Regions from separate parts of the Aureimonas sp. N4 genome, predicted to be linked through region 3. Evidence: predicted binding sites of a transcription regulator. Region 3 holds the regulator's gene; each other region holds the start of a gene.
The links. The regulator LexA, encoded in region 3, represses DNA repair genes until DNA is damaged. The targets are predictions, from matches to a motif close to TGTTCNNNNTGTGTTCNG.
Positions count from the first base shown of each region.

Region 1 (3,279 bases), 120 kb from region 3:
CCTCCAGTGCCTGCGCAAGCGTCACCGGATTGGCAGGGTTTTGAGGCACGAGCTTGCAGAGCTTGTCCACATGGCCGTAGCTCATCTCCAAAACACGCCCGACGTCGCGCAGCACGGCGCGCGCCTGCATGGAACCGAAGGTGATGATCTGGGCCACCTGCTCGCGCCCATATTTTTGCTGAACGTAGCGGATGACCTCCTCGCGCCGATCCTGGCAGAAGTCGATGTCGAAATCGGGCATCGAGACGCGGTCGGGATTGAGGAAGCGCTCGAAAAGAAGCGCGAAACGGAGAGGATCGAGATCGGTGATGGTCAGCGAATAGGCGACGAGCGAGCCCGCGCCCGAACCACGGCCGGGTCCGACCGGGATGCCCTGCGCCTTCGCCCATTTGATGAAGTCCGACACGATCAGGAAGTAGCCGGGGAACTTCATCCGCTCGATGACCGAGAGTTCGAACTCAAGCCGCTCGCGGTAGGTCTCGACGGTCTGGCCCGGTGCGGGACCGTGCGCTGACAATCGCGCCTCGAGCCCGGCTTCGGCTTGGGCGCGCAGCTCCGCCGCTTCGGCGAGCTCGGCCTCGCTCGCATCGGCATCGGCGCCAGCGAAACGGGGCAAGATGGGCTTGCGGGTGCGCACGCGATACGAACAGCGCCGCGCGATCTCGATCGTGTTCTCGATCGCCTCGGGCAGATCGGCGAAGAGCAACGCCATCTGCTCCTGTGATTTCAGGCAGTGATCCCGCGTCAGGCGCCGGCGATCCTCGTGGCTGACGAGCCGGTTCGAAGCGACGGCAATCAACGCGTCATGCGCATCGAAATCTTCATTGCAGAAGAAGAACGGCTCGTTGGTCGCGACAAGCGGGAGATTCAGTTCGTAGGCCAGCGCGCAGGTTTCGGGCTCCGTACGCCGGGCACGGCCCTCATGGCGCTGCAATTCGACATAGAGCCGATCGCCAAAGGCGGAGGCCAGCATTTCCAAACGAGCACGCGCGACGACGCTTTGGCCCGACGCGATGGCGGCTCCGATCGGTCCGAGCGGACCACCGGTCAGCGCGATCACGCCTTCCGAATGCTCGGCCAGCCATTCCGCCAGAACGTGCGGACGCGTGTTTCCATCATGTTCCAAATAGGAGCGGGACACGAGCTCCACGACGTTCTCGTAGCCGCGCTCCGTCGCCGCGATAAGAACGATCGACCCCGTCGATCCAAAGCCGGAGCGATCGCGCGGATTGCCCTCGACGTCGCGGAAATCGACCTCGATCTGACACCCGATGATTGGCTGGATGCCGGATTTCGCCGCTTTTTCCGAAAACTCCAGCGCCCCGAAAAGATTGCCTGTATCGGCAATCCCGATTGCCGGCGCTCCATCGCTCTTGGCGAATTTGACGATCTGGTCGACGCGCAGCGCGCCTTCGAGCAGAGAAAAGGCGCTGTGCACCCGAAGATGGATGAAACGCAGGGGCGCCGCTGCGCCCGCCTTCTCTTCGGCCATGACGATATTCCCGATTTCCGCACGGACCTCGTTGAGAGACCCGTCAGGCCGAAGCTCGCAATCCGGATTGAGGATCGATTCGGTTTCGATGTCCGCAGCCAGGAATTCGTCAGTGTTCCAATTCATGAGCCGGAGTCCAGACCTGATCCGGACTTGTTCACCATTCCCGCAAGCGTGGGGTCAGATCAGATGAAGGATCAAGGCAAAGCTCGCGATGAAAGCGGCTACGGCCGTGAGCGAAGCGATTTCTCTGAGAACCAGCATGACAACCTCCGTCGATCTGTGTTCCCAATTTGTTCCATTCCCTGGCGATACGCAAGAACAAAATAAGAACAAGCCCATTATGGTTGCTGAAATGACAAAGCCCCGCATTCAGGGCGGGGCTTCGAAAGCTTGCGGTTGGGATGGACGCTCTTCAGCCGTTCAAACGCCCGAGAAAGCGGTCCGCCGTCCGAAGGCTCAGCGCCATGATGGTCAGCGCCGGATTTGCTGCGAGCGCCGAGGGGAAGACCGAATTGTCGGCAATCCAGAGATTGGGCACATCGAAGCTGCGGCCATAGGGATCGACCACGCTATCTCCCGCATCGACGCCCATCCGGCAGGTTCCGATCGTATGGGCGGTGCGATCGAGCACCCAGATGTCGCTCGCCCCGGCGGCTTCCCAGACCGATGTCATGAATCGAACCGCGTGGGCGCGGAGCGCCTTTTCATTCTCGCCGTACCCGAAGCGGATCAGCGGCTTGGGCATACCCCTCCCATCCAGCTCGTCCGATAGAGTCATCACGTTCTCGTCGCTCGGAAGGCATTCGCCATTGATGCCGATGCCGGCGACGTGGTTGTAGCGGTCGAGATAGTCGGTGAGCTTCTGTCCCCAGAGGCCTCGCCCGCGAGCCACCTGGTCCGCCCATGTCTGGAGCACCACGCCCAGGCTTTGAACGAGATAGCCGCCGGCAAATTCCGCTCCGTTCGGCCGGACCATATCTTCGGTGATCAGCGAGGACGGATAGCCTTTGTTCATCCGCATCTCGTGCGGGAACGTTCCCCAGACCTGCGTTGCGACATGCGCTGTATAGTTGCGCCCCACCTGACCGCTGGAATTGGCGATCCCCTCCCGCAGGAGAAGGCGCGGCGTCTCGATCGCCCCCGCGCAGAGAAACACCTGTGCGCATTTCTGGCGCATCATGGTCCCGGCCTGCCAGTAGACGACCGCAACGATCCGCCCTCGGCTGTCAAACTCGAAATGATCCGCGAAGCTCTCAGGCCGGATTTCCGCGCCCCGCGCGACGGCAAGGGGAAGATAGGTGACGTCCATCGACGTCTTGGCACCATTGCGACAGCCCTGATGGCAATAGCCGCAATTCACGCAAGGCTCGCGTACTGGCGCGTCCGGTTGCTCGAACCGACGTGACACGACCGCGACAGGACCATCGCTCGCCTTCGCCCCAACGGCCTCGCATCCTTTCGCCATAACCTGCGCAGGTGCGTTCCGCAGAACGGGCGGCAGCGCATAGCGGCGCGATGCGTCCCACGGATAAGATGCCGGTCCTGACACGCCGACGAAGGACTCCACTTCCTCATAGTAGGGAATGAGTTCGTCGAGTGACAAAGGCCAATCTCGACCCTTCCCGGTCTCGCTCGCTAGGCGCAGATCGCGCGCGTCGGCGCGCGGCACGAAGGCGCCCCAATGCAGCATCGAGCCGCCGACACCTACACCGCTATTGTTGGCACCAAACGCTTCCGGCATCGAGCCACCGCTGACGCGCTCATCCATCCAATAGAGATCGGAC
Region 1 covers NZ_BBWS01000042.1:202,578-205,856, forward strand. Annotated here, with positions in the region: gene dnaE (DNA polymerase III subunit alpha) at 1-1,507, opposite strand, end outside; gene AUL28_RS13515 (GMC family oxidoreductase) at 1,908-3,279, opposite strand, start outside.
Region 1: a site for LexA is predicted at 1,776-1,793, ahead of dnaE (DNA polymerase III subunit alpha). Genes of this name have one in related genera too.

Region 2 (3,279 bases), on a different contig from region 3:
TCGCAGGTACAAAGCTCCGTCATAATCCGATCTCGCGTCACCTTGGCGACGATGGACGCGGCCGCGATGGAAAGGCACAGCGCGTCCCCGCCGATCAAAGCCGTTGCGGCGACCAGGCAGCCGGTAGGAATGTCCCGCCCGTCGACCAGAACATGGTTCGGCTCGTTGGCGAGCGCCGAGATTGCGCGGCGCATGGCGAGGAACGTCGCTTGCCGAATGTTCACGTGGTCGATCTCGGCGGCGCTGGCCGTCCCGATGCCGACTTCGGCATCCGCGAGAATGGCTTCGAACAGTTCTTCGCGCTGCCTGGCGCCGAGCTTCTTGGAATCGTCGAGACCAGCCGGGATGCGATCTGGCCGGAGAACCACGGCCGCCGCGACGACGGGGCCGGCCAGAGGGCCACGACCGGCCTCGTCCACGCCGGCGATCCGGCCACCACCACCCTGATGCCACGCGGCTTCGCGCGAGAAGTCAGGGCCGGGCGGCTTGGTGCGCGCCGGGCGAGGGGAGGATAGGGAGGGAGAATCGGAGGAACGGCGAGCCATGGTGCGGCGAGACTCGCTCATTCTCCGATTCTCCTCAAGCTCGCGAACCAAGGTGCGGATGGTGCACGAGCGATCCGGCGTCGGGGACATACGCCGGAAGATGGGCTCTGGCTTCAAAGCCGTTCCGGATGCACCGGAGCGCCGATGGGGATTGAAGCTCTGGCGCGGTCTGCGGTAGCCGAGCCGTTGGCGTAGGACGCCGGCTCCCGCGAATGCTCAGACGGGTGCAAGCCTTACAGCAAGGACAGTTGAACACCGGCACCCTTCGGCGCCTTGAACAGATCGGTGCGCAGCTGCGTGCGTTCGAGATTGAGATGGAAGCGACGCGCGGCCATCTCGAACCGATGCTTGATCTGCGTGGCATAGGGACCGCCGCCGGTCATGCGCTTGCCCCATTCGGGATCGTAATCCTTACCGCCGCGCATGGAGCGCAACAGAGACAAGACGTGGCGATACCTGTCGGGATAGTGCTGAAGCAGCCAGTCCTTGAAGAGCGGCGCGACCTCCAGCGGCAGACGCAGAAGCACGTAACCGACTTCCCGCGCCCCGGCCTCCGAAGCGGCTTCCAGAAGCCGCTCAATCTCCGAATCCGTCAGACCAGGAATAATGGGCGCGGTCATCACCATGGTGGGAATGCCGGCCTTGGTCAGCTCACGCACTGCTTCCAGCCGCTTTGTGGGTGTCGCCGCGCGAGGCTCCATGGTGCGGGCCAGACGCCGATCCAGCGTCGTGATCGATACGGCCACCTTGGCCAGTCCCTTTGCGGCCATGCGCGAGAGGATGTCGAGATCGCGCAGCACGAGCGCTGACTTGGTGACAATGCCGACCGGATGGTTGGCCGCCTCCAACACTTCCAGCATCTGCCGCATGATCCGGCGTTCGCGCTCAATCGGCTGATAAGGATCGGTGTTGGTGCCGATGGCGATCGGTCGGACCTCGTAGCCGGTCTTGGCGATCTCTTCTTCCAGAAGTTCCGCCGCGTTCGGCTTGGCGAAGAGCTTGGTCTCGAAATCAAGGCCCGGCGACAGGCCGACATAGCTGTGCGTCGGCCGCGCGAAGCAATAGATGCAGCCGTGCTCGCAGCCGCGATAGGGGTTTACCGAGCGGTCGAAGGAGATGTCGGGCGAGGAATTGCGCGTGATGACGCTGCGCGCCATCTCGGTCTGCACTTCGGTCTTAAGGCTCGGCAACTCGTCCAACGAGGACCAGCCGTCATCGAAGGCCGAGCGCGCGAAGGGCTCGAAACGTCCTGTCGGGTTCAGGCCCGCCGCGCGGCCGCGCCGACGCTCGAACCCGATGCGCAGACCGGACTGAGCCACCACATGCTGGGCCATGTCGATGCCGTCGCGCTGCGAGAAGGCGATGCGGTCGGCGGTGTTGATCTCGTGCATGGGACAACCTTCCGTCCGGTTGTTCGCGTTGTGACCATAGTCCTATTCATCATTTGAGAACATTTCAAGAACAAACTTCGCAACCTCTGAATCGCTGGTCACGCCCGCGCGTGTCGGCTATGGCGATGGACCATGCTGAGCGTTCTGGTTTTCGATGCCGACGAGCCGATGGACCTGACCATCACCCTATCCTCCCTCGTGGCGGGGGTGGTGGAGGGCGTGCTGCGAGAGGTTGTCGTGGTGGAGCCGCAGGGCGAAGCCGCGCTGAAGGTGGCCGACCACGCGGGATGCTCCGTCCACTCCCGTGCGGAGCTTGGGCATACACCGCTGGCTCTGAAGGGGGATTGGCTGATCCTGATGCGCGCGGGCGACCGCCTGCCCGCCAACTGGCCCGAGCGGGCCACCCGCCATGGCGAGGATCAGTCACGGGCGAAAACGCCGCGGGGCGGACGCTTCGTTCTGCCCACGCGCGAGGCGAGGGGATGGCGTCGATGGCTGGCACGGCGCCAAAGCGCTTATCTCGTGCCGAAGGCCCATGCGATGTCGCGCCTCTCGGCGGGCGCCCCTTGGCAGGGCGTTGCCAAAGGCATCGGCCTAGACCGTTTGGCTGATCGCGAGGCCTAAGCGGACGCGCCGCCCGTGCGCCGCAGGTGCTCGTCCAGACGCGGCATGATTTCCACGAAATTGCAGGGCTTGTGCCGATAGTCGAGCTGGGCTTTCAGAATATGGTCCCAGGCGTCGCGGCAGGCGCCGGGGGAGCCTGGCAGCACGAAGACGAACGTGGCGTTCACCACGCCGCCCGTCGCACGGGACTGGATGGTCGAGACGCCGATCTTCTCGAAGGAGACGCGGTGGAACACGGCGGAGAACCCGTCCATCCGCTTTTCGAAGATAGGCTCCAGCGCCTCGGGCGTCACGTCGCGGCCGGTGAAGCCGGTTCCCCCGGTGGTGATCACCACATCCACCTGCGCGTCGCGCGACCAGCCGAGAACCGTGTCGCGGATGGCGTCGCGATCATCGGGTACGATGGCGCGGGCGGCGAGGCGATGGCCGGCCTCCTCCAGCCGGGCCACCAACGTGTCGCCCGACTTGTCGTCCGCGAGGGTTCGCGTGTCGGAGACGGTGAGAATGGCGATGCCGAGCGGAAGGAATTCTCGGTCCGGCGATGTCATCACGCCTCCCCCATCGGCTGGATTTCGGTGGCCGCGACCCACCAATGCGGCTGGCGCGTTCGCAGCCTCGTCGCCGCCGCATCCGCCTGGCTTGTATTTTCGAACAGAGCGAAGACCGTGGCCCCCGAGCCGGACATGCGCTGAAACGCCGCGCCCTCATCGGCCAGCGCG
Region 2 covers NZ_BBWS01000015.1:59,097-62,375, reverse strand. Annotated here, with positions in the region: gene AUL28_RS05070 (ribonuclease HII) at 1-566, opposite strand, end outside; gene AUL28_RS05065 (PA0069 family radical SAM protein) at 779-1,936, opposite strand; gene AUL28_RS05060 (hypothetical protein) at 2,069-2,560, shown strand; gene moaB (molybdenum cofactor biosynthesis protein B) at 2,557-3,108, opposite strand; gene AUL28_RS05050 (4-(cytidine 5'-diphospho)-2-C-methyl-D-erythritol kinase) at 3,108-3,279, opposite strand, start outside.
Region 2: a site for LexA is predicted at 1,992-2,009, ahead of AUL28_RS05065 (PA0069 family radical SAM protein). Genes of this name have one in related genera too.

Region 3 (3,279 bases):
GGTTCCACATGGCACTGGTCGCGGGCATGACCATGGTCGTTGTGCGAGGCGCGGCTGCCGCTTTTCCGGCCATCGCCCTTCGATGGCAGACGAGGAAGATCGGCGCGGTCCTGGCCTTGGGGGTCACCGGCTTCTACTTCCTATTGGCCGGGGACAATGCCGCCACCGAACGCTCCTTCATCATGATCGCCATCATGCTGGGCGCGGTTCTGGTGGATCGGCCTGCACTGACAATCCGCAACGTCGGTATGGCAGCGATGGCGGTGATGCTGATCTCTCCGCACGCCCTAATGACCGCTACATTTCAAATGTCTTTCGCAGCAACCGCCGCTCTCGTGGGTGCATACGGCGCATACTCTCGCTGGTCGAACCAGTCCGACGGTAAGGCAAGCGATCACGCTCGCTTTCGAACACTCGCGCTTTTGCTTCTCGGCGCGTTTCTGTCATCCCTGATCGCGGGTGCGGCGACCGCACCCTATGCGGTCTATCATTTTCAGCGAGCCGCTCCATTCGGCCTCGTGGCCAATGTTCTGGCGACGCCGATCTTTTCGTTCTGGATCATGCCGCTCGCTCTGGCTTCGGTCTGCCTGATGCCCTTTGGTTGGGAAAGCATGGCGCTGCATCCCATCGGTTGGGGGCTGGACGTCGTATTCTGGCTGGCGAAAGGCCTGGCTGAAGAATTACCGGACTACGCCGTGGGCCAGATCGGCCTCGCAAGCCTTCTCAGCCTCACTATGGCTTTGCTCGTCCTGTCGTTTTGCCAGAGCGCGATGCGCTGGCTCTTCGTTTTGCCATTGACGCTCGGCTGGGTGTTGATCCCACCGACCAATCGACCCGAGCTTCTGATTGCGGAGGATGCTCGGGATATCGCGGTGATCGGCCAGGATGGATCGACCATTGATCTGCGCAAGCGGCCCAATCGCTTCATCCACGATCAATGGCAACGCGCATTTCAACTTCGATTGCCACCGTCTCGTACCCCTCGGAAGCAGTTCGAATGTTCAGGCGATATCTGCCGCGCGACATCGCGGTCAGGCCTCCGCATCGCATGGAGCGACAAACTGGAACGTATGGGAGAGCTTTGCGACAGTGCCGACATCGCCGTGATGGCGCGAGCGCCCCGCATGACGTCGTGCCGTTCCGGCGCGAAGCTCGTCACGCTTCGCACTCTCCGGCAGACCGGCGCTCTTTTGCTTCCCTCCGCAAACGGAGCGCAATGGACCCTTCAACCCTCGATCGCTCGGCCCTTCAACGAATGGAACGTGCATCGATCGGCCCCATGGCCGGAAAGCGAAAGGCGAAACCAGCGCTCCGAACCCGGGCAGGTCGGGTTACCTCATCGTTCTAGTGATAGCGCCGAATGAGCCCGACAAGACGCCCTTGAACCTTGACCCGGCCCGCTTCCAAAACACGCGTCTCATAGGCAGGATTGGCGGCTTCCAATTCCACGACGGAGCCTCGCCGACGAAAGCGCTTGAGCGTCGCCTCTTCGTCGTCGATCAGAGCCACGACGATCTCGCCCGCTGTCGCCGTCTCAGAACGCTGGATCAGAACCGTGTCTCCGTCCAGAATGCCCGCATCGACCATCGAATCGCCTTTGACGTCCAAGGCGTAGTGTTCACCGGAGCCGAACATCTCGACCGGGAGGGCGATGGACCGGCTGTTTTGTTGGATCGCAGAAATGGGAACGCCTGCAGCAATGCGTCCCATGACCGGTACGGGCATCGAATCATTGGCCGGTTCCGCTCTCGCCAGGACCGGCTCGATTCCGGCACGCTTCGGAAGAGGGATCACTTGCCGCGAGATCGACGCTTCCGACGCCGTCGGTACCGCCAAACCGCCGTTCGAATCCTTGCCACTCAGGGAGTCCGGCAGGCGCAGGACTTCCAAAGCCCGAGCCCGATTGGGGAGACGCCGGATAAAGCCCCGTTCCTCCAAGGCGGTGATGAGACGATGGATTCCCGATTTGGATTTCAGATCCAGGGCCTCCTTCATCTCGTCGAAGGAGGGAGGAATTCCGACCGATTGCAAACGGTCATGAATGAAAAGAAGCAATTCATGCTGCTTGCGGGTCAACATCGCGCGAATCCGGACAAAACAAAACCTGAACAAACCCTATCTGTTCTGTTTGTGTTCTGCAAGGAACTCCATCACGTCAATCGAACGAACTCGCAGGTTTCTCCCGGCTGGGCGGCGGCGGCATGAGGGGGACGAACCAAAAGGGCATCGGCGGTCGCGAAGACACTCAGAAGCGAGGAGTCCTGCCGAGCAAGCGGCATGAGGACCGTTCGTCCGTCGTCGTCTTGTTGGATCGTTGCGCGCATGAAGTCCGCCCGATGGTCATTCTCGAAAACGGCCGCACCGAGTGTTCCGGTTTCGTATCGGACGCGAGACGGGCGCCCGGCGAGACGTTCCACGAGCGGCCGGAGAAACAATTCCGCCGTTACGAGGCTCGACGCCGGGTTGCCGGGCAGGCCCAGGAATCGCATCCCCTCATGGCGACCTGCCATCAGGGGTTTTCCCGGTCGCATGGCGACCTTCCAGAAATCCAGTTCGACACCGCACTCCCGCAGGACCGGCGCAACAAGATCATGATCACCGACCGAAGCTCCGCCGATGGTCACGAAAACGTCGATTCCCTCGGCTCTGGCATTCTCGAAAACCTGTCGCAAGGCCGCTCGATCGTCGGGGACGATGCCATAGGAGATGGCGTCGCCACCCGCCGCGTCCACGATGGCCGCGATACCGAAACCGTTTGACGCGACGATCTGCGAGGGACCAGGGCGCGTGCCGGGCCAGACCAGTTCGCTGCCCGTCATGACGATCGCGATCCGGGGGCGAGCGCGAACGGGCACAAAATCGTATCCGGCGCTTGCCGCGAGAGCGATGGAAGCAGGGCGCAAAACGACCCCATCCGCTAGAACGGGCTTACCTGCTTGGAAGTCATTGCCGGCAGGGCGGATATGGCGTCCCGGCTGCACAGGCTCCAGCACGATGACAGTCGAAGGGTCGGGACGTTCTGTGTTTTCCTGGATTACGACGGCATCTGCCCCTGCGGGTACAGGAGCACCGGTAAAGATCCGTACGGCCTGATTTGCCGAGACCGTCCCCTCGAAGGCTGCGCCGGCAGCCGCTTCGCCAATAACGCGAAGTTCCGTTGCCGCAGAGCGCAGATCGTCGGCACGAACGGCGTATCCATCCATGGCGGAGGCATCGAAGGCCGGTTGCGTCAGCCGAGCCACGAGATCGCCCGCCAGACGCCGACCGGCCAGAGCGTCG
Region 3 covers NZ_BBWS01000042.1:85,873-89,151, forward strand. Annotated here, with positions in the region: gene AUL28_RS13010 (ComEC/Rec2 family competence protein) at 1-1,364, shown strand, start outside; gene lexA (transcriptional repressor LexA) at 1,345-2,079, opposite strand; gene AUL28_RS13020 (molybdopterin molybdotransferase MoeA) at 2,151-3,279, opposite strand, start outside.